DNA from 3 places in the Streptomyces sp. NPDC046931 genome. Region 2 is predicted to be linked to each of the others. Evidence: riboswitches for the same ligand, from Rfam matches in the RefSeq annotation. Region 2 holds a riboswitch; each other region holds the start of a gene.
The links. Region 2 has a riboswitch for cyclic di-AMP ahead of ABZ876_RS24780 (C40 family peptidase). Riboswitches for the same ligand answer to the same signal wherever they lie in the genome.
Positions count from the first base shown of each region.

Region 1: it holds a riboswitch for cyclic di-AMP, as region 2 does, so the genes downstream of both, ABZ876_RS10180 (transglycosylase family protein) here and ABZ876_RS24780 (C40 family peptidase) in region 2, are expected to answer to the same signal.
Region 3: it holds a riboswitch for cyclic di-AMP, as region 2 does, so the genes downstream of both, ABZ876_RS04125 (M23 family metallopeptidase) here and ABZ876_RS24780 (C40 family peptidase) in region 2, are expected to answer to the same signal.

Region 1 covers NZ_JBEYWX010000004.1:94,506-102,068, forward strand. Annotated here, with positions in the region: gene eno (phosphopyruvate hydratase) at 1-825, opposite strand, end outside; gene ABZ876_RS10180 (transglycosylase family protein) at 1,148-1,843, opposite strand; cyclic di-AMP (ydaO/yuaA leader) riboswitch at 1,848-2,012, opposite strand; gene ABZ876_RS10185 (transglycosylase family protein) at 2,211-3,305, opposite strand; gene ABZ876_RS10190 (cytochrome P450) at 3,484-4,803, opposite strand; gene ABZ876_RS10195 (nucleoside triphosphate pyrophosphohydrolase) at 4,862-5,941, opposite strand; gene ABZ876_RS10200 (SurA N-terminal domain-containing protein) at 6,031-6,684, opposite strand; gene ABZ876_RS10205 (glycoside hydrolase domain-containing protein) at 6,824-7,563, opposite strand, start outside.
Region 2 covers NZ_JBEYWX010000015.1:103,688-111,250, reverse strand. Annotated here, with positions in the region: gene ABZ876_RS24790 (ATP-dependent Clp protease proteolytic subunit) at 106-741, shown strand; gene ABZ876_RS24785 (hypothetical protein) at 749-1,054, shown strand; cyclic di-AMP (ydaO/yuaA leader) riboswitch at 1,432-1,627, shown strand; gene ABZ876_RS24780 (C40 family peptidase) at 1,631-2,104, shown strand; gene ABZ876_RS24775 (DUF6328 family protein) at 2,186-2,722, shown strand; partial or broken gene ABZ876_RS24770 (LysE family transporter) at 2,661-2,960, opposite strand; partial or broken gene ABZ876_RS24765 (LysR substrate-binding domain-containing protein) at 2,998-3,201, shown strand; gene ABZ876_RS24760 (ATP-binding protein) at 3,613-4,071, opposite strand; gene ABZ876_RS24755 (helix-turn-helix transcriptional regulator) at 4,322-5,182, shown strand; gene ABZ876_RS24750 (DUF397 domain-containing protein) at 5,192-5,416, shown strand; gene ABZ876_RS24745 (8-amino-7-oxononanoate synthase) at 5,551-6,678, opposite strand; gene bioB (biotin synthase BioB) at 6,826-7,563, shown strand, end outside.
Region 3 covers NZ_JBEYWX010000002.1:11,827-19,389, forward strand. Annotated here, with positions in the region: gene lhgO (L-2-hydroxyglutarate oxidase) at 1-713, shown strand, start outside; gene trmB (tRNA (guanosine(46)-N7)-methyltransferase TrmB) at 906-1,697, shown strand; gene ABZ876_RS04115 (PrsW family intramembrane metalloprotease) at 1,761-3,137, shown strand; gene ABZ876_RS04120 (aldo/keto reductase) at 3,195-4,139, opposite strand; gene ABZ876_RS04125 (M23 family metallopeptidase) at 4,365-5,399, opposite strand; cyclic di-AMP (ydaO/yuaA leader) riboswitch at 5,411-5,567, opposite strand; gene ABZ876_RS04130 (PP2C family protein-serine/threonine phosphatase) at 5,836-6,966, opposite strand; tRNA gene ABZ876_RS04135 (tRNA-Met) at 7,360-7,433, opposite strand; gene ABZ876_RS04140 (dihydrofolate reductase family protein) at 7,516-7,563, opposite strand, start outside.

The sequences.
Region 1 (7,563 bases), on a different contig from region 2:
GAGCTCCTCGTAGTACTCCGTCATCTCGGCGGCGGAGCGCTCCTTGCCCTCGAAGAGGTACTTGCCGTCCTTGTAGAACTCGGAGGCGGCGACGTCGAGCGCGAGGGCGATCTGCTCGCCGGGGACGTACCCGGCCTGCTTGATCGCCTCGAGGATGAGGTCGAGGGCCTCACGGTTGGAACCGAGGTTCGGGGCGAAGCCGCCCTCGTCGCCGAGGCCGGTGGACAGGCCCTTGCCCTTCAGCACCTTCTTCAGCGTGTGGTAGACCTCGGTGCCCCAGCGCAGGGCCTCGGAGAAGGACTCCGCGCCGATCGGGGCGATCATGAACTCCTGGATGTCCACATTGGAGTCGGCGTGCGAGCCGCCGTTCAGGATGTTCATCATCGGCACCGGCAGCAGGTGCGCGTTCGGGCCGCCCAGGTAGCGGAAGAGCGGGAGGTCGCTGGCCTCGGAGGCGGCGTGGGCGACGGCGAGGGAGACGCCCAGGATGGCGTTGGCGCCGAGGGAGCCCTTGTTGTCGGTCGCGTCCAGGTCGAACATGGCCTGGTCGATCAGGCGCTGCTCGGTGGCGTCGTAGCCGACCAGCTCCGGGCCGATCTGCTCGATGACCGCGAGGACGGCCTTCTCGACACCCTTGCCCTGGTAGCGGTTCGGGTCTCCGTCACGGAGCTCGATGGCCTCGAAGGCGCCGGTGGAGGCGCCGGAGGGAACGGCGGCACGACCCGTGCTGCCGTCGTCGAGGCCGACCTCGACCTCGACCGTGGGGTTGCCTCGGGAGTCCAGGATTTCCCGGGCTACGACGACGTCGATGGACGGCACGAGCATCTCCTTCGTGGATGTGACGCTGTTGGTGCGGGGCTGGTGTGCCTTGCGCCTAGAGCCTAACCGCCCCGGGGCGGCGGCCAGCCGACCGACCGTCCCGTGGACAGGGTGACGGTACCCATTGTTCCAGTACGGAACAAAGGCGGGGGGCCAAGAGGGGGCGCGGAAGCAAAAAGCCCCGCTCCGGCGCGTACGGGGGAACACGCACCGGAGCGGGGAGCCCGTGGGAACGGGGGCGGTCCTCACGCGGCCCCCGCTCCGGGGGCCGCGCTGGTGAAGGCACTGGGGGCCGGCCGACGGACAGCCGTCAGGGACCGGCCGGCTGTCACTTCAGGTGCAGCTGCTGGCCCGGGTAGATGATGTCGGCATCCTCGATGATGTCCTTGTTCAGCTGGAACAGCTTCTCCCAGCCGCCCTGGACGTGGTGCCGCTCGGCGATCGAGCTGAGGGTGTCGCCCTTGACGACCTTGTACTCGCCGTCGCCCTTCTCGACCTTCTTGCCGGTCGGGGTGGTGACGGTCTTACGAGGGGCCGGGCGCTGCGCGGAGCGGTTGGCTGTCTGGTGCTCGGTGGAGCGGGTGGTGGTGCTCTTCGCGGAGCTGCCGGCGCCGCTCGAGTTGCCGGTGGAGGCCGCGGCACCGCTGTAGGGGGTGCTGGACAGACCCGTGCCGCAGACCGGCCAGGCGCCCTTGCCCTGGCCCGCGAGGACCTTCTCGGCGACGGCGATCTGCTGTCCCTCGGAGGCCAGGTCTGCCCGCGGGGCGTAGGCGGTGCCGCCGTACGCGGCCCAGGTCGAGTTGGTGAACTGCAGACCGCCGTAGAAGCCGTTGCCGGTGTTGATGGACCAGTTGCCGCCGGACTCGCACCGGGCGACGGCGTCCCACTGGGAGGCGGTTGCGGCGGAGGCGTTGCCGGCCGCCATCAGCGGGGCGGCGACGGCGGCGCCGGTGACACCGGCGAGTGCAATGGCGCGGACGGCCTTGGACGGGCGGCGGTGCTTACCCTTACCGGAACACAGCATGGTTCGATCCCCTCACCGACGCCTGCGAGGTGAGCTGTCGGGTTCGGGCCGGTTGAGTTGCCCGGCCGCGCACCTCTCGGCGCGCGGCTCCACCCCTAGCCGCCCGGTCAACTCCCGGGTGCGGCACCTACCTTGGGTCCCCCGCTCCTGCCTACGGCGCTTGACGCGACGACTGTTCCCGTACGGCCGCTGGCAGGATTCGGCGTTGCGACCGTCGGGGCCCGCTGTGGCGAGCGATCACGACCGTAAGCATTCGATCGCCCCAATTTCAAAGACGATCAGGGCTTATGAGACTCATGTCTCACTCTCGCCAAACCGGACATTCAGCGCGAAGCAGGGCGCGAAGTGCCGCCGGTCAGAGGCGAGTTCAGGAATCGTCCCCGGACGACTCGTCCGCGAGCGCAAGGCTCTGACCGGGAACGATGAGGTCGGGATCGGCGCCGACCGTCTTCTTGTTCGCGTCATAGAGGGCGGCCCATCCACCTTTGACGTCAAGGGAGTCGGCGATCGCCGACAGATTGTCCCCGGGGCGCACGGTGTACGAGTCGTCGACGGTGTCCCGCGCGGCGGTGGCACCACGGGAGGCGTGACGGCCGGCCGTGTCGCCGGTACGGCCGTCCGCGGCGCTCTCGTCGGCACTGTCACCCCGGTGACGGCCGGCACCCGAGGCCTCGTCCGCATCCGAAGGCGCGCCGCTCTGCCCGGGCTTGTCCGCACCGTCGCGCTTCGTCGTGGCCGTGAGCGCGCCGAGCAGACTCCCCGATCCGCCATCGGTGCCGCTCTCGGTGGGGTCGGTGGCCGATGTCGAGGGCGAGGACGAGGAGGAGGACCAGGGAGAGGAGGGAGACGAGGAGGACGGTGTGGAGGACGGGGATGAGGGCGACGACGGGGACGCGGAGGAGGAAGACGGCGAAGAGGGCGACGACGGAGCCGAGGCGGACGGCCCGGAGGACTTCGATGAATGGGACTGCTGGGACCAGTTGGATGACTGGGACAGTCCGTCACCCATGCCGGAGTACGAGGACGAGAAGGAGCCGCCGCCGGAGGAGTCGCCGGCCAGGCCCGTGTCGACGTCCGCGGCAGCCGAGTCCTTGCTCAGGCCGGAGACCAGTCCGCAGGTGCTCCAGATGGAGACACCCCGGTCTTCGAGGATCTTCTCGGCGACGGCGATCTGCTGCGAGCGGCTGGCCTGGTCGGGGCGCTGGGCGTAGTCGAGACCGCCGTACCTGTCCCAGTCCTCCTGTGTCAACTGGAGTCCGCCGTAGCGGCCGTTGCCGGTGTCGGCGCTCCAGGTCCCGCCGCTCTCGCATTCCGCGACCCGGTCCCAGGTCGTGCCGCTGGCCGCACTCGCACCGGTGGCGCCGAGGAGCGGGATGGCGATCGCTGATCCGGTCACCCCCGCCGCGACGAGGAGTGCAGGAGCCTGGCGAGGGCGACGGTGACGACCGTTCCCGGAGAGCATGCGGTTGCCTTTCACACGACAGCAGTGACCAACGCGGCGGCCGTGGCGTACCGCCGTGCTGCTGCGTGAACGTATAACCAGACGATCACTTGTCACAAGTTAATGCAGCGCAGATCACGTGAAGATCACGGAGTTGAGAAAATGTCACCTTCCTGTGACCGTCGGCGTGTCCGCCACCTCACTTCGCCCCGCGGGCGCTATGTCGGTGATCTTTCTCCGGAACTGGTGTGAACTCCACAGGAAGCGTGCGCAATCCGCGCATGATGAGCCCTCCGCGCCAGCGCAGATCGGCAGAATCCACCGCGAGTCGCAGGTCGGGGAGACGGGTGAGGAGTGTGGCGAGGGCGGTCTGTCCCTCCAGCCGGGCGAGGGGGGCGCCGAGGCAGTAGTGGATGCCGTGGCCGTAACCGAGGTGCTGGTTGTCGCGGCGGGCGAGGTCGAGGACCCCGGGGTCGGCGAACCGCTCCGGATCCCGGTCCGCGGAGGCGAGCACCACGAGCACGGGGTCGCCGGGGGCGATGTCCTGCCCGCCGATGGTGAGCGGCCGGGTGGCGAACCGCCAGGTGGCCAGCTCCACCGGGCCGTCGTAGCGCAGGAGTTCCTCGACGCCGGTGGCGAGGAGATCCCTCTCGCCGCGGGCGAGCGAGGTCTGGAGGCGGGCCCGCTGCCCGGGGTGGGTGAGAAGGGCGTACGTACCGTTGCCGATGAGGTTGACGGTGGTCTCGAACCCGGCGAAGAGCAGGATGAAGGCCATGGCGGCGGCCTCGTTCTCGGTGAGGTGCTCACCGTGGTCGGAGGCGCGGATGAGGCCGGAGATGAGGTCCTCGCCGGGTCCGGGGGCGTCGGGCAGAGCCTCGCGCTTGCGGTGGATGAGGTCGGCGAGGTACCCGCGCATCTTCTTCACGGACCGTGCGACCCCGCCCCGGGGGCCTCCCTGGTGCCGGATCATCATGCCCGCCCAGTCCCGGAAGTCGTCCTGGTCCTCACGGGGGACTCCGAGCATGTCGCAGATCGCGTAGATGGGGAGCGGGAAGGCGAACTCGTGAATGAGATCGGCACAGCCGCGGTCCGCGAACCGGTCGATGAGCTGATCGGCCAGCTCCTGCACGCGAGGCGCGAACTCGGCGACGCGGCGCGGAGTGAACGCCTTGGAGACCAGCCGGCGCAGCCGGGTGTGGTCCGGCGGGTCGATGTTGAGCAGGTGCGTCATCAGCTCGGCCTTGCGCTCGCCGGGGATGCCGGTCTTCCCCTTGGCGTGCGCGGGCTCGTCGTGATGCGCCGGATTCTTGCTGAGCCGCTGGTCGGCGAGGGCCTCCTTGGCGTCGGCGTACCGGGTGACCAGCCAGGCCTCCACACCGCTCGGCAGCCGCGTCCGGTGCACGGGGGCGTGCTCGCGGAGCCAGGCGTAAGCGGGGTAGGGATCGGCGGCGAACTCCCAGGTGAAGAGTTCGGGAGCGGAGGTGGAAGAGGGGCAGGCGGGCTGGTGCTGGTCGGTCACTCCTCGACGGTATCCACGCCCGCCCCGTCCCGCCCCGCCAGGTCCCGGAGCAGCTGCCTCAGTCCGTCCCGAGCCCCTCGGCGTGGGTCCCGAGTCCCTCGGCGTCCGTCCCGGGCTCCCCGCTCACCGGGCCGAGCCCCTCGGCGGCCCGTACCGCGTCGCGGTAGGCGCGGGCGGCGGCTCTCAGGGCCGCCTCCGGGTCCACACCCTCCGCCTCCGCGTGCGCGGCCAGCGCCAGCAGTTCGTAGCCGATGCCCTCGCCCTGCGGCAGCGGCACCTCGAGGCCGGCCGAGCGCACACGGGACGACAGCTTCGCCGCCAGAGCCAGGCCCGGCTGCCCCAGGGGGACGCCCTCCGTCACCGACGTGCGCTGCTTCTCGATCGCCTTGGTGCGCAGCCAGTGCTCCTTGACCTCCTCCGGCGTCGTCGCGGTCTCGTCGCCGAAGACGTGCGGGTGGCGGTGGATCAGCTTGGCGACGATGCCGCCCGCCACGTCGTCGATGGAGAAGGGGGCCTCCGGGTCCTCCTCGGCGATCCGGGCGTGGAAGACGACCTGGAGCAGGACGTCGCCCAGCTCCTCGCGCAGTTCCTCCCGGTCGCCCGCCTCGATCGCCTCGACCAGCTCGTACGCCTCCTCGATGCCGTACTTGGCGAGGCCCTGGTGGGTCTGCCGCGAGGACCAGGGGCACTCGGCGCGGATACGGTCCATGACCTGCACCAGGTCGAGGAGGCGGGAGCCCGGAAGGTCGTACGACGCGGGGAGCAGCTCCAGCTCCGGCATCCGCACCCGCCCCGAGCCCGCCAGGCGGGCCAGGCCGTCGGTGAGGTGCGGCTCGCCCTCGCCGGTCGCGACGACCACCACCGTGCGGCCGCCGGCACACGCGTCGACCAGCTGCTGCGCGGTCGGGGCGCCCTCCTCGACGGTGATGCCCGCCTCGCGCAGATACGGCAGCTGCGGGTGCGCGCCGTCCGCGCACAGGACCCGGTCGGCGTCGCGCAGCGCCTGCCACGCGGGCCAGGACAGCAGGCCGGGCGCGACCCGGTGGCTGGTGGTGAGCAGGACGACCCGGCCGGGGCCGGCGGATGTCTCCGCGTCCCGGCCCTGGTCGGGGGCGCCTTCGAAGCTGGTTGCGTTCACCCTTCGAACGTAACCCACGGCGCCCACGCGCCCGGAAGTCTTCCACAGGCGGGTGGACGGCCCTCCCGAACGCCGGTGCCGCGCCCCTGCTACGCCGCCTGCCGCTCCCCGGCCGTCGTGACCTCCTTGACCCAGGGTGTCTTCGTGTCCGCCCGGCTGCTCTTCTGCACGTCCCAGGTGCCGTAGCGCGGGTTCAGGTCGATGTTCAGTTCCTCGGACGCCTGCGCCATCGCCTTCCAGAACGTGGCCTTGCCGTCGGCCGTGTTCATGTCGGCGCCGAGCGCGGCGGCCAGCTTCTGCGCCTCGACCTCCGTGCGGAGGTTGTCGTCGATGCGCCGGGGAGCCACCCCGTACTGGTCCAGCCACACCGCCTTCAGCGCCGTCGCGCCGCCCGCCTGCTGCTCGAGGCCGGCCCGCAGCCGGCCGACGTCCCGGCGGGTGACGGACACGCCCGCGTCCTCGGCCGCGCGGTCCAGGACCCGGTCGAGGACCATGCTGTGGAGCGTGTCGCGGGTGAGGCTGCTGGTCCGGGCGAGCGTCTGCTGGTACCGGGTGTCGTCCGGGGTGGCCGAGCGCTGGGCCGTGCGCACCTCCTTCACCCGGCCCTCCAGCTGGGCGACCGTTATCCGGTCCCCGCCGACGACGGCGGCGGTACCCGGGTGCTCGGTGCCACCGCACGCGGTGAGGACAGGGGCCGCGACAAGGGCGGCGCTGACGGCGATCGCGGTGCGACGGCGGTGCAAGGGGGCCTCCCGAGGAGATTGTGCGACGGTGCACAAGGTCTTGCGGTGATCGATGGTAGGCAGTGGCCCGGCTCCGGCCAACCCGTACGACCAACGATTCACGGAGACTTCGGGCACCGTCGCACGCCCGCGCCGCTCGTCAGCCGGTGATGGCGACCGGTGCGTCCCAGGCGTCGCGGTCCACGGTGAGCGTGTAACCGCCGCGGGTCTCCTTGCTGTTGACCATGTACTGATGGCCCCGGCTGTGGTTGGTGTACTGCGTGGAGCCCCACGGCCAGTCCGTGGTGGTGGTGTACTTCTTGTCCCACAGGGCGTACCAGAGGTTGCCCGGCAGGTCGGTCCTGTCCTTCGCGGTGGCGATGGCCTTGGCGCTGGAGCTGGTGAAGCCGTAGAAGCCGGCGCGGTACGTCTTGACGCGCAGCTGCTTGTCGAAGGCGCGCACATACGTCAACACGGCGTTGTTGCACGACGTGTTGGTGGTGTCGTACGGCTCCATGTCGAGGTAGATCGGGCTGCCGGCCTTGATGCCGAGCGCCGACGCCTTGGCCACCGCGTCCGAGGCGTCGCTCGTCCCGAGGGAGGCGGCGTTGGAGGCGGTGAGCTTCTCGGGGTTGGAGCTGGTCTGGCAGGGCGGCTGGGCGCCGACGTAGATCGGGATGAGCTTCCAGCCGACGGAGCTGACCGACTTCACCCAGGAGGCGGTCAGGTTCGGCTGGTTGCAGCCGCGGTTCTTGCCGCCGACGTACACGGCTGCGGCACCGTAGAAGCCGTCGTGCCAGGCCTTCATCGCGGACAGCGACGGCGCGGTGCAGGTGTCGAAGGCGTGTCCGGTGAACGTCTTCTGCGCGGGCCAGGTCGTCGCGGCCATCGAGGTCTGTG
Region 2 (7,563 bases):
GCGGACCTGCGACCCGCCCTTTTCGCTCTCAGCGTGCAGCACCCCTCCAGGTAATGTACGTCCTGTACATTTTTAACAGGAGAGCGATTCCGAGGAGGCCGTGCCATGAACCGACCGTCCGCCCGTCATGTGCTGCCCGAGTTCACCGAGCGGACCGGCTACGGGCACCGGACCCTCGATCCCTACGCGAAACTGCTGGACGAGCGGATCGTGTTCCTGGGGACGCCGGTCGACGACACGTCGGCGAACGATGTGATGGCGCAGTTCATGCATCTCGAGTACCTGGATCCGGACCGCGACATCTCGCTGTACATCAACTCCCCGGGTGGCTCGTTCAGCGCGATGACCGCCGTCTACGACACGATGCAGTACGTCGGCTGTGACGTGGAGACGGTCTGCCTCGGCCAGGCGGCGTCCGCGGCCGCCGTGCTGCTGGCGGGGGGCACACCGGGCAAGCGATACGCACTGCCCGGAGCACGCGTGCTGATCCACCAGCCATCCCTGCCGGAACCCGTTCACGGACAGGCCAGTGATCTGGCGATCCAGGCCGAGGAACTGACACGCGTCCGGGGGCGGCTGGAGGAGATGCTGGTGCGCCACACGGGCCAGAGCCCCGAGCGGATCGCCGCCGACATCGAGCGGGACACGATCCTCGACGCGCCCGCCGCGGTGGAGTATGGACTGATCGACGGCATCATCCCCAGTCGCAAGGCGTCGCGCGCCGCGTCCGACGCGAGGTGAGCCGCCGATGCTGCCGCCCGAACTGCCCCCGCTGCCCGCGCTGACCCGGGCCGAGGCCGAGCTGATCGACCGATACCTCGACGTCGTCGATCTGCTCGGACGCATCAACCCGGTGCACTCCGGGGACACCTACCGCGGACTGCGCGCCGCCCAGGCCCTGGCGGCCAAGGCGGTGGCCCTGCGCGACGCGCTGACGGTCATGCACCAGCGCGGGGAGCACGAACTGCACGGCACCACGCTGGCCCGGGCCCTGCGCGTCCTCGACGGCGAGCGCCGCACGGCCCGGATCGCGGTGCCACCGGGACCGGACTGACAGGCAGTGACCGGCGGGCCCCGGGTGTGGAGTTGACCACGGTCCGGTCACCCCCCGCAGACGGCCCGCGCGGTCGTCGGTGCGCCTGGACCCGTGTTGAAACGGACCAAATGGCGTACCCCTGGTCGGCGTAGACCCCGCTCCGGCCGGGAGCCCGGAACAGCCGGTCAAAGCGCCTGCCGCCCAGGGGCAAGGAGGCGCTCCGTCGCAGGTCCGAGGCTCGTCGTTCCCTCCAACGGCCCCCGAACACAAGGGTGTCCAGCCGAACGGGTGAGTGGTGAGTAATGCCACAAACCCCCGATTCCATTGTGATTTTCCGACACGCCTGAGTGAAGATCCCTTCCTGACGACAAGCCCCCGCCACCGCGGCGGGGCGGTCCGGGCGGACGCCGAATCCTGCCGCCGCCCGGATGACCGGTCGACAGGAGTGGATCGGCAGGAGTGGAGGACCCAGCAAGGCGGGCCACCGGAGAGATCCGGACGGTCCTTGGGGTGAAGCCGCGCAAGCGGCCGGGCTACTTCGCCAGCCCGAATCCGACAGGTCATCCTTCACAGGCGGCTGACGAAGGGTTGCGCATGACTGCGCTCAATCGTGTCCCGTCGCTGCTGACCCGGGCCGGCACGGCCTCGGCCCTCACCCTCGCCGCCGTCGGCGGCAGCATCGTGGTTCCCGGCGTCGCCTCAGACGCGTCCGCCGCGTCTCCGGCGACGAAGGCGCTCCAGATCGCGGCCTCCAAGAAGGGGGCTCCCTACAAGTGGGGGGCCGCCGGGCCGCGTCGCTTCGACTGCTCCGGGCTCACGCTCTACGCGTACAAGAAGGCGGGCAAGCCCCTGCCCCGTACGGCAGCGGCTCAGTACAACAAGACGCACCACATCTCCGCCTCCCACCGCAAGGCGGGCGACCTGGTGTTCTTCCACTCGGGTCGGAACGTCTACCACGTCGGCATCTACGCCGGGAAGGGAAAGATCTGGCACTCCCCCAAAACCGGTTCCGTCGTGCGGCTCGAGAAGATCTGGACGAAGAGCGTCTGGTACGGCCGGGTGAGCTGACCCGGAGGGCGGGGGTGACGGCGTCGGTGCGCCGTCACCCCTCGGGGGCGTGAAGAGAACATCAGCGGTTACTAGTTCACCATGGCCGACCGACCACCCCCGCAGGCACGGGACGAGACACCGCTGGAGCGCGCCGACCGCAACTTCGCCGAGCTGCTGCAGGAACTTCGCGTCACCCAGACCGGGGTGCAGATCCTCTTCGCGTTCCTGCTGACCCTTGCGTTCACCCAGCGCTTTCCGTCCCTCGACATGGGTCAGCGCATCATCTACGTCGTCACCCTGCTGCTGTCCGTGGTGGCCGCGGCCCTGTTCACGGCACCGGCCGCATTGCACCGGATGCTCTTCCAGCGGAACGCCAAACCCGTCATCGTACGGATCTCGTCCCGTTTCGCCGGGACCGGGACGGTGGTGCTGTCGCTGGCGTTCACCGGCGCGGTCCTGCTGGTGGTGGACGTGTCCCTCGGCCGTACCGCCGGCATCACCGCCGCCGTGGCGACGCTCCTGGTGTGCGTGGGCCTGTGGCACATCCTGCCGCTGCTGGTGCGGCGCACGCTCCTCAGTTCGCGACGGGCTCGAGAACCAGCAGCAGACCCAGTCCGGTCAGCGCGCCCCCGGTGATCGCCTCCAGGGCCCGCGACGTCCCCGGGCGGCGCAGCCACCGGCCCAGCCGGTCCACGAGCAGCGCGACGGTGGGGAACCACACCAGGCAGACCGCAAGGACGATCAGGGCGAGCACCAGCGTCCGCGGCATCGCGGGGCTGCCCGCGGGCACGAACTGCGGCAGCAGGCTCAGGAAGGTCAAGGACGCCTTCGGGTTCAGCGCGTTGGTCACGAAACCCTGCCGCAGCGGCCGCCCCGCGTCCCGCGCCCCGGGGTGTTCCTCGTGCCCGGCGGTCAGCGCCGGTCTCGGGGTGGCCGTGGTGCCGGAGAGGGTGGCGAGGACCACGGCGAGCCCGCTCGGCGTACGGCCGCTGGAGCCGGGCACGTTGCGCCGTACGATCTCGGTCGCGTACCGCCCCGACGAGTCGGCACCGGCGGCCGACGCCTTCCGTGCCCTGCTGCGCGGCGCCTTCGGACGAGCGGCACGGCACGTCTGACACCCACCGTCACCACGCCCGGGGCACACCCCGCCCGGCAGCCCGGCGCGGCACCGAGCCGTAGCGTCCCATGTCCGGCAGCCGCAGCCCGTGTACGCACCGTCCTGCCGATCGACCCGGCCACACCCCGCTCCGTGCGACCGACTCGGGTCTGCGCCGCGTCGCCGCGCCGGCCCCGACCCGCCCAACACCCCGAACACCTCCTCCGGCCGCCTGGCCCGGAAAGACGCCGCTTCGCCGGATGGGCACCGGCAGACACCATCCCAGGTATGCGGGGTTCTGCTGATCGACCCGAACAGACACCGCCCGGCCGGCCGACCCGGGCTGACGCCGTGCCCCCCGGCCCGGACACACCCGCCCAGCCCACCGGCCCCGGCGGACGCCGCCCGCCGGTTCAAGGCTCCTGACGCTTCAAGGCTCCTGCCGGCCCGCCGCCGTGGCCGACCGCGCCGGTGCGGTCCACGGCAGTTCGATCGCGACCGTCTTGCCACCCTCCCGGGTGGGCCGCACGCTGAGGCTCCCGCCGTACTCGGCGGTCAGCCAGCGGACGATCACCATGCCGCGCCCGTTGTCCTGCTGCACGGCGGCGGGCAGCCGCTTGGGGAAGCGCGGATGGCTGTCCGTGACGCCGATGCACAGTAACTCCTCCCGGGCGAGCGCGATGTCGACCGTGAACGTCGGTGACTGCCCGAAGGTGTGCTGTACGGCATTGGTCGCCAGTTCGGACACGATCAGGCGAACCGTGTCGGCGACTTCGGCGTCGCTCGGCAGGCCCCATTCGACCAGGACGTCCGAGACGTATTTTCGGGCTGCGAAGACCGAGGCGGGATCGCTCGGCAGAGTGACGGATGCTTCCTGATGGTCTGCCATGGCGACGTCGTCCCTTTCCCACGGGACCGAAGTCCGACACGGAGAGGATTGGTTCGAGAACGGTCCCGGACTTGGTGCTGCGCGCCAGACTGCCATCACCAGGGCTCTCCCGGGTGCGATCCCTCGAGATATGCATATATCTGTCGCCCGAAGCGGTGAACTCTCCGACGACCGACCGTATTCGGGCCGCGTTCTGGGTCATCCTCTACCGTCGCCGTGAAAGCCGCGCGCCGTGCGTAGGGAGTCGGCCATGCAGTACGGACCAGCGGTGCGCCGCCGCAAACTCGGCGCCGAATTGCGCGGCCTGCGCGCCGGGGCAGGGCTCACCAGCGGTGAGGCGGCCGCCCTCGTCGGCTGGCACCAGTCGAAGGTGAGCCGGATCGAGACGGGCTCCAGCGGGGTCAAGCCGGGGGACGTACGCCTACTGCTGGACGCGTACGGTGTCGACGACCCGGAACTGCGGGAACTGCTGCTGGTACTGGCCGGTTCCGAGGACGGCGGCGGCCGGCAGAACTGGTGGCACGCCTATCGGGGTGTGCTGCCGCCTGCCTACCGCGATTTCATCAGCCTGGAGTCGCAGGCGAGCGGGATGCGCACACTGGAGACCTCGGTGGTGCCGGGGCTGCTCCAGACACCCGAGTACGCCCGGGCGGTGACCCGGGCCGCCGTGGGCACCCTGGAGGACGACAAGCTGGACGCCCTGGTGGAGGTTCGGCTGGCCCGTCAGGAGGTGCTGCGCGCGGATCCGCCGCTGCGGCTGAGCGCCGTCCTGGACGAGGCCGTGCTGCGCCGGGAGATCGGCGGCCCGGGGGCCATGGCGCGGCAGCTCGACCGGCTCCTGGAAGCGGCCAGGATGCCCCATGTGCGGCTCCAGGTGCTGCCCTTCGCGGCCGGGGCACACATCGGCATCACCGGCCCTTTCGTTATCTTCTCATTCCCGAGCAGATCTGATCTGGATGTGGTCGTTCTCGACCACTTGACGAGTAGCCTCTACCTCGAACGGAAAGAAGACCTCCAGGCCTACTGCGAGGCCTTCGACTCCCTTCGGATCCACGCCCTTTCGCCCGAGGACTCGTTGGATTACATCGCCGCGTTGGCCGGCGATGCGTAAGGAGGCACCATGTCAGCACCGCCTCGGCACATCCCCGCCAGCACGTCCCTGGACGGCGTGCGTTGGCTGCGCAGCAGCCGCAGTACGGGAATGAACAACTGCGTCGAGACCGCCCGTCCGGGCGGCGGCCCCTGGCAGGGACTGGTGGCCGTGCGCGACTCCAAGAACGTCACCGGTCCGGCCCTGCTCTTCACCCCCGAGGTCTGGAAGGAGTTTCTGGCAGGACTGAGCTGATCATTTCCTCTCGACTCGGACTTCTTTGAGTCAATTTCGAGTCGATTTCCGCATCACTCTGACGGAGCACTTCTTCTCACGGTTGCGGGCGCGTCACGTGCGTCCGACGAGCGAGGCACGGCCGTTTCGCCGACTTACGGTCGCGTCGCGCCGATCACACGCACGGCGTGCTCGATCTGCTCGTCGGTGAGGTCCGCACGGGCGGTCAGCCGCAGCCGTGAGATGCCGTCGGGCACCGACGGCGGACGGAAGCAGCCGACGGCGACTCCCGCCGCCCGGCAGTCCGCCGCCCACCGCACGGCCAGTTCGGGAGACGGTGCCCGCACGGAGACCACGGCGGCGTCCGGGCGCACCGCCTCATGGCCCTCGGCCGTGAGGCGGGCGTGCAAGGCCGTCGCCACGGCGCGGACCCGCAGGGCACGTTCCGGCTCGCGGCGCAGCAGACGCAGCGCCGCGAGTGCCGCGCCCGCCGCCGCCGGGGCGAGCCCGGTGTCGAAGATGAACGTCCGTGCCGCGTTGACCAGATGGTCGATCACCCGCGCCGGGCCGAGGACGGCCCCGCCCTGACTGCCGAGCGACTTCGACAGCGTCACCGTCGCCACCAGGTCCGGGGCGCCCGCGAGACCGGCCGCGTGCGGGGCGCCCCGGCCGCCGGACCCGAGCACGCCGAGCCCGTGTGCGTCGTCGACGATCAGTCCGGCCCCGAACTGCCTCGCGGCGTCCGCCAGGCCGGCCAGCGGGGCCGCGTCGCCGTCCACCGAGAACACCGTGTCGGAGACCACGACGCCGGGGCCGCCGTGGGTGTCGAGCGCCTTGCGGACCGCCTCGGGATCGGCGTGCGCCACGACCTGGGTGGTGCCGCGGGCGAGCCGGCAGCCGTCGATGAGCGAGGCGTGGTTGCCCGCGTCGGAGACGATCAGTGAGCCGTGCGGGGCGAGCGCGGTGACCGCCGCGAGATTGGCCGCGTACCCGGAGGAGAGGACGAGCGCCGCCTCGAAGCCGCAGAAGTCGGCCAGCTCGCGCTCCAGCTCGCCGTGGAGTTCCGTCGTCCCGGAGACGAGGCGGGAACCGGTCGCACCACCGCCCCACAGCCGGGCCGCCCCTGCCGCGCCCTCGGTGACCTCCGGATGGCGCGACAGGCCCAGGTAGTCGTTGCCCGCGAGGTCGAGGAGCGGCGAGTCGGCGGGGCGGGGGCGCAGTGTGCGGACGAGTCCGGCTCGGCGGCGCGCCCGCGCCTGTTCGTCGATCCAGCCGAACGCCATGGGTCCTCCGGGGCATTTGTAGGCAGTGCACAGACACTAGCGGGACGACCAGCCGCCCAGGATGTGGCAATACCCACACGACGAAGGTCGTCTGTTGTGCATTCTCTCCTTGGCCCGGGGCGGTCCCGTAGGACAGGATCGGCTCTCATGGACCTGCTGAACACGCTGGTGGACAAGGGGCTGCGGCGCGAGATGCCGACCCGCGAGGAAGCTCTGGCCGTCCTCGCCACTTCCGACGACGACGTGCTCGATGTGGTGGCCGCGGCCGGCAAGGTGCGCCGCCACTGGTTCGGCCGACGGGTGAAACTCAACTATCTCGTCAACCTGAAGTCCGGCCTGTGCCCGGAGGACTGTTCCTACTGCTCCCAGCGGCTCGGCTCGAAGGCCGAGATCCTCAAGTACACCTGGCTCAAGCCGGATCAGGCGTCGCAGGCCGCGGCGGCCGGCGTCGCGGGCGGCGCCAAGCGGGTCTGCCTGGTGGCGAGCGGCCGCGGGCCCACCGACCGGGACGTGGACCGGGTCTCCGACACCATCAGGACCATCAAGGAGCAGAACGACGGCGTCGAGGTGTGCGCCTGTCTCGGGCTGCTCTCCGACGGCCAGGCCGAACGGCTGCGCGCGGCGGGCGCCGACGCCTACAACCACAACCTCAACACCTCGGAGGCGACCTACGGGGACATCACCACCACCCACACCTACGCCGACCGGGTGGACACGGTGCACAAGGCGCACGCCGCCGGGCTCTCGGCCTGCTCCGGGCTGATCGCAGGCATGGGCGAGAGCGACGAGGACCTGGTGGACGTCGTCTTCTCGCTGCGTGAGCTGGACCCCGACTCGGTGCCCGTCAACTTCCTGATCCCGTTCGAGGGAACGCCGCTGGCCAAG
Region 3 (7,563 bases), on a different contig from region 2:
CGGAGATCCGGTACGGGGCGGAGGTCGTACGGATCGACCGGCGCCCGGCCCTGGGCGTCGCCGTGCGCACGGCCGACGGGACGGTCCTTCGCGCACGCGTGCTGGTCAACTGCGCCGGACTGCACTGTGACGAGGTGGCCCGGCTGACCGGCGACGAGCCCGGCATGCGGATCGTGCCGTTCCGGGGCGAGTACTACGCGCTGGCCCGGCCCGAGCTGGTGCGGGGGCTGGTGTATCCGGTGCCGGATCCGGCCTTTCCGTTCCTCGGGGTGCATCTGACGCGAGGCATCGACGGAGAGGTCCACATCGGGCCGAACGCGGTCCCCGCGCTGGCCCGCGAGGGGTACGGCTGGGGAGCCGTACGGCCACGGGAACTCGGCGCGACGGTGGCATGGCCGGGGTCGTGGCGGATAGCACGGCGGCACTGGCGGTACGGGGCGGGTGAGCTGCGGCGGTCGGTGTCGAAGGAGGCGTTCACCCAGGCGGTGCGCAGGCTGCTGCCGGTGGTCCGGGCGGACGACCTCGTGCGGGCCCCGGCGGGAGTGCGGGCGCAGGCCGTGCTGCGGGACGGGACGCTGGTGGACGACTTCCTGATCCGGCAGGGGGCACGGGCGGTGCACGTACTGAACGCGCCGTCGCCCGCCGCCACCGCCTCGCTGCCGATCGGGCGGGAGGTCGCACGCAGGGCGCTGGCGGTACTGGCCCGGGCGTGAGCCGCCCGCGGACCCGGCTCCCGACCGCCGTCGCCATGCCGGGTGCCGTCGGGCTGCCGTCGCGATGCCGTACGACGGGCCGGGCCGGCCGGTCACGGTCGTCCTCCCCCTAAAATTGATGCCACTGTGTCTGACTCTCTCGATTTCGCCCCCCAAGAGCCCGCGGGCGCCCCCGCCGGCCGGCCCCCGCGTATCCACGGTGCCTCCCCGCGCCACAGCCGGGCCAAGGGAGAGCCCCGCTTCCCCGACGGGCCGAGGGCCGATCCCGCCGGGTCCCACTTCGAGCGGCGGATCCGGAGTTTCCAGCCGCGGCGCAGCCGGGTCACGGCCGGGCAGGCGGACGCCCTGCAACGGCTGTGGCCCCAGTGGGGACTGGACATCGACGGGCAGCGGACCGTCGATCTCACCGAGCTGTTCGGGAACACGCGCCCCGTGGTGCTCGAGATCGGCTTCGGCATGGGCGAGGCCACCGCGCGGATGGCCGCCGACGACCCGGACACCAACATCCTCGCCGTCGACGTGCACACCCCCGGTCAGGGCAATCTGCTGGGCCTCGCCGAGCGGAACGGGCTGACCAACATCCGGGTCGCGAACGGCGACGCGATCATTCTGCTCCGCGAGATGCTCCCGCCCGACGCGCTCGACGGGCTGCGCGTCTACTTCCCCGACCCGTGGCCGAAGAAGCGCCACCACAAGCGGCGCCTGATCCAGCCCGAGTTCCTCACGCTCGCCGCCGCCCGCCTCAAGCCGGGCGCGCTGGTGCACTGCGCGACGGACTGGGAGCCGTACGCCGAGCAGATGCTCGAGGTGCTCACCGCGCACCCCGACTTCGAGAACACCCGGCCCGGCGGCGGCTATGCGCCACGGCCCGAATTCCGTCCCCTGACCCGTTTCGAGGGCCAGGGGCTGGACAAGGGGCATGTGGTGAACGACCTGCTGTTCCGGCGCGTACCGCACCGGGACCAGTCCTCCGCCGGCGACTGAGCGCCCCGCGAGCCCGCCGGGTACCGTCGCGGGCGACGCCCCTGTCTCGTTAGGGTCGATGCCGTGGCCATCTGTCCCCCGTATCCGACGCATCCCGACGGCAACGCGGGCCAGAACCGGCACCCGCACTGGTGGCAGCGTCGGTGGGTGCGCTACGGCGCGCCGATCACGCTCCTCGCTCTCTCCGGACTCGTCATCCTCGCCCTCGTGCGGCAGCAGACCGGCACCGAGGGATTCCTGGTAGGGCTGGGACTCGCAGTGCTGCCCGTGCCGTTGCTGGTCGCCGCGTTCCGCTGGCTGGACCGGGTGGAACCCGGGCCCTGGCGGAACATGATCTTCGCCTTCGCATGGGGGGCGTGCGCGGCCGCGCTCATCGCCATCGTCGCGAACAGCTTCGCGACCCGATGGATAGCGACCGCGACCGCGGACCCGAACAGCGCCGACACACTCGGCGCGACCCTCATAGCGCCGATCGTCGAGGAGTCCGCCAAGGCGGCGGCCCTGCTGCTGGTATTCCTGTTCCGCAGACGGGACTTCACCGGGATCGTGGACGGGGTCGTGATAGCCGGGGTCACCGCCACCGGCTTCGCCTTCACCGAGAACGTCCTCTATCTGGGCACGGCCTTCGGCACGGACCAGATCAGCGGTGGGCGCGGGCTCGCCTCCGTGACGGCCGCGACCTTCTTCGTCCGGGTGGTGATGGCGCCCTTCGCGCATCCGCTGTTCACCGTGCTCACCGGCATCGGCTTCGGTATCGCGGCGCTGAACGCCGAACGCCGGCCCGCACTGCGCGTCCTGATGCCCCTGGGCGGTCTGCTGCTCGCCATGGGCATGCACTCCATGTGGAACGGGTCGTCGTCGTTCGGCGAGTACGGGTTCTTCGCGGTGTACGCGTCCTTCATGGCGCCCGCGTTCGCGCTGCTGACCTGGCTGGTGATCTGGACGCGGCAGCGGGAGCTGAGGACGGTAAGGGAGGAGCTGCCCGCGTACGCGGCCACCGGATGGCTGGGGCCCGTGGAGCCGTTCGTCCTCGGCTCCATGCGGGCGCGGCGGCTGGCCCGGCAGTACGCGCGGCAGCACTCCGGGAAGGCGGCGGCGCGCTCGGTGGCGGAGTACCAGGCGTACGCGACCTCCCTGGCGTTCCTGCGGCACCGGGGGCACCGCGGCCGGGCGGGGGCCGACTTCGTCGTGCGGGAGAGGGAGCTGCTCTCCGCGCTGTGGGCGCGGCGGGCAGTGGCGCGACCGGCGCTGGCGCACGCCGCGCGGACGACGGCGCCGGTGCACCCACCGGTCTGGCCCGGCCCCGGGTACGGGCAAGGCCCCGGGTACGGGCAAGGCCCCGGGTACGGGTACGGCCCCGGGTACGGGTACGGCCCGTGGCACCCGGCGCCGTACGGGCCGACGTCGCCGTATCCCGCATACAACCCCTACCGCTCGTAGGGTCGCGGGCGGTGCGGCGCCGCCGGCTCCGCCGTCGCGGACGGTCGCTACCGCGCGCTACGCCGACGCCTCAGTCAGCTTGGCCAGGTCCTCCTCCGTGAGGGTCAGGTCCGCCACCGCCAGCAGCGCGGGCAGCTGTTCCACCGTGCGGGCGGAGGCGATCGGGGCCAGGACCGTCGGCTGGGCCGCAAGCCACGCCAGCGCGACCGTCGCGATCTCCGCGCCCCGTGCCCGCGCGACCTTGTCGAGGGCCCCGAGCACGCGTCGGCCGCGCTCGGTCTCCAGGTGCTTGCCCGCCCCCTGCGCCCGTGCCGAGTCCACGGTGGTGCCCGGCCGGTACTTGCCTGTGAGGAAGCCGGAGGCGAGCGCGTAGTAGGGAACGGCCGCCAGGCCCGCCCGGACGGCCACGTCCTGCAACGGGCCCTCGTAGGTGTCGCGGGAGACCAGGTTGTAGTGCGGCTGGAGCGCTACATACCGGGCCAGGTTCTCGCGGTCGGAGAAGTCGAGCGACGCCTGGAGGCGCTCGGCGGAGATGTTGGAGGCGCCGATGGCGCGCACCTTGCCCGCCTTCACCAGGTCGTCGAGCGCGCCGATGATCTCCTCGACCGGCACCTCCGGCTGGTCGAAGTGCGTGTAGTAGAGGTCGATGCAATCGGTGCCCAGGCGGCGCAGGGACGCGTCGGCCGCCGCCTTGATGTTGGCGGCGCCCAGCCCCCGGTACTCGGGGTGCTGGCTGACCTTGGTCGCGATGATCACGTCGGAGCGGTTGGAGCGGGCCGCCAGCCACTTGCCGATGACGGTCTCGGACTCGCCGCCCTTGTTGCCGGGGCCCCACGCCGAGTAGACGTCGGCAGTGTCGACGAAGTTGCCGCCGGCGGCCACATAGGCGTCGAGCACGGCGAAGGACTGCGTCTCGTCGGCGGTCCAGCCGAAGACATTGCCGCCGAGGGAGAGGGGGAAGACCTCGAGATCCGAGGAGCCGAGCTTGAGAAGAGACGTCATGCCCGTCTCAACGCCCGTACCGGAAGCGTCTATTCCGCCCGTGGGCCGTTCCGTGTGCCTGTTCCGCCCGTGGGCCGTTCCGCGTGCCTGTTCCGCTCACCTGACCGGCAGCCCTGACGTCGGGGGGATGTCGTCAGGACCGCCGGGGCTCAGGAGAGGAGTGGCGGGTCCGGGAAAGGGCGGGGCAGGAGGAGGGAACGGGCGCCGGGGTCATGGACCCAGGCGTCAGGGGTTGAGGCCCTTGCCCTGGAGCCACGCCATCGGGTCGATCCCGCTGCCCCCGCCCGGGTGGACCTCCAGGTGCAGGTGCGGCCCGGTGACGTTGCCGGTGGCGCCCACGCGGCCGATGACATCGCCCGTGGACACCTTCTGGCCGACGGTGACGCTGATCGACGACTGGTGGCAGAACCACAGCTCGGTGCCGTCGTCGAGGGTCAGGACCGTGCGATAGCCGTACGAACCCGCCCAGCCGGCCTGCGTGATGGTGCCGCTGTGGATGGCCTTGATGAGCGTGCCCGTGGGGGCGGCGAAGTCGAGACCCGTGTGGTAGCCGGAGGACCACATGGCGCCGGCGTCACCGAAGCGCGAGGTCAGGGTGTACGAGGAGGTGGGCAGCGCGTACTGCTTGGCGAGCTCCGCCAGGCGCGCGGCCTCGGCCTTCTTCCTGGCCTCCGCCTCCGCCGCCTTCTTCTCGGCGGCGGCCTTGGCCCGGGCGGCGTCCTGCGCCTTGGCCGCCGCGGCGGCGGCCTTCTTCGCGGCGGCGTCCTCGGCGGCCTGTGCGGCCGCTGCGGCCATCCGGTCCTGCTGGGACTCGGCCTGCCGCATGATCCGGGCGCGCAGCACCTCGCCCGCGTCCTCGGTGCCCGCGGCGGCGTCGGCGGTGCTGACACCCGCGGTGCTCAGGGGGGTGGCGGAGCCCTTGGGAGCGCTGGTGTCCTCGCCGATGAGCGACTTGGCCGAGTCGGTGACCGAGGAGAGGTCGGGCAGGGATATGGACACCGGCGGCTTCCCGGTCTGCGCGGTGGCCATGCCGCCCGCGCCGACCGCGGCCATCACGCCGACGCCGAGAACGGTGGAGCTGCGGGCGAGCCCGCCGCCGCGCTGCTTGGTGACGCGGTGCCGACCGCGGACGGGGCGGACGGAATCCTCGGTGGGGTTCCACTCCTCCCAGGGGCCCTCGTCGGTGCGGGACGCAAAGCCGATCGTCTGCGTGCCGCCAGGGGCGAACGAGGTACTCTCGGCAGGCCGGTTGGACGCCACGTGGGCGCACTCCTTTCCTTCCGTTTCGCCTACCGGGTTAGCTGACGGGTTCGGAGGGGAAGGTCTCCTACGCGCGTATACCGACCGTTTTGACACGGCGGCATCCGCCCGATTCACCCCAAGTTGGTGGTTCCCCGGTTCCCTTGCGGGATTCGGCACACGCGCACGGAGCCGCCTCGGGTGACGGCTGGGACGACCGCGCTGCGTTATCGAACGTTAATAGACCCGGGCACCGGATTCCAAGCCGTTCGGACAGATCATTAACGCTCTTGGCCAGGACTTTCACGACACGAACGGTGAAAAACGGGCGACTTGACCCTGCCTCACCCGCCCCACCCATACTGATGGTGTGTCAGTTGTTATGCGGAGGGGGTTCGCCCGTTCACCCACCGTGACAAGGTCCGGGCGCCCCACGGCTTTTGGTCCTCCAAGGTCTTCATGAGCGCTCGGACCGGCGGCGCACGGCCAGCAGCGCCATGTCGTCCGTGGCCTGGCCGCCGGTGTGGCGGGCGACGTCCTCCGTGACGGCGGCCAGCACCGCGCCCGGAGTGGGCAGGACCCGCCCGGCGAGGCGATCGGCGGGGTCGTAGAACTCGCCGCGCGCGTCCCGGGCCTCCGAGACGCCGTCCGTGTAGAAGAACAGCGTCGAACCGGGCGGAAAGTCCCACTCCTCCGCGCGGTCGGGCCAGAGGGCGAGGTCGCCCATCCCGAGCGGCAGCCCCGGCTCGCGCGCCTCCAGTTCGCGCAGGGTGCCGTCCGGGAGCAGGAGCAGGGGGGCGGGGTGGCCGCGGTTGACGATGCGGACGGCGCCTTCCTCGTGCGGGATCTCCGCCAGGACGGCGGTGGTGAACCCCTCGTGGGCGTCGGGGCCCTCCCGGCGGACGCCCTCACGCGACAGCGCACGCTCCAGGCGCTGGGCGACGGCCTCCAGGGACGCCTCCTGCTCGGCCGCCTCCCGGAAGGCGCCGATGACGACGGCGACCGCGGCCACGGCACCCGTCCCCTTGCCCCGCACGTCCCCGACCACGAGACGTACTCCGTGCGGGGAGTCCTGCACGGCGTACAGGTCGCCACCGATGGAGGCGTCGGCCTGCGCCGCGTCGTACCGGGCGGCGATCAGCAGGCCCCCGATCCGGGCGGCGGGCTCGGGCAGTACGGCGCGCTGCGCGGCCTCGGCGATCCGGCGGGCGGAGGCGAGGCGGGCGTCGTTGCGGCGTACGAGCACGTTGATCAGGACGGCGGGGACGGCCGCTGCGGCGGTGGTGACCGCCTCGGTGACCTCGCCGGACGGCCCCGGTACGGCGAGTCCGAGGTGGACCGCCAGGACGGCGGCCAGGGCCGCGGCGCCCGTGACCACGGTGCCGCGCAGCGAGTGCAGGGGCGCGGCCACGAGCGGCGCGGCGGTGAACAGGGGGACGGCCGGGAAGACCGACGGGGTCAGCCGGCCGCAGCAGACGCCGAGGAGGATGAGCAGCGCGGGCAGGGCCCGCAGCAGCGCCCGCACATACGAACTCCGGCGGCTCTCCACCGGGCCGGTACTCGGCGGCCGGGCGTCCCCGGGCCCGATCCCCGAAGGCCGGGCGTCCCCGGGCCAGTCATGAGGGTCATGGGGGCTATGGGAGTCATGAGGGTCATCGGGGTCATCGGCGGAGCGGTCACCGGGCCGGACGTCCTTCTCCGGGTGAGAGGTGACGGCGGGGCCGCCGATGGTCTGGTCGTACGGGACGCCTGTCCCGCCGTACGGTCTTCCGGGCCCTGGCCCGCCGTCCTCCTTGTCGCACGGCTCCTCGATCCGCCACGCGCTACCTCGCTGCACCACCCGTCCAGGCTTCCCGGAGGACGGGCGGGGGGCGACCGCTGTGGGCCGACCGGCGTACACGCCCGGGAACACGGACGGGTGGCGGGCACGAGAAAACACCGAGGGCCGGAACCCTTTCGGACTCCGGCCCTCGGCCATCAGTAGCGGGGACAGGATTTGAACCTGCGACCTCTGGGTTATGAGCCCAGCGAGCTACCGAGCTGCTCCACCCCGCGTCGGTGATTCCAGTGTACGCCATGCGCGGGATAGGCAGCGCACAGGTTTACGTCCACGGCGCTTGACAGCTTTTTTCGGCCGTCAGCGGCCTTCGGGCGGGGACAGCAGATGGGTGTTCGGCGCCTTGGC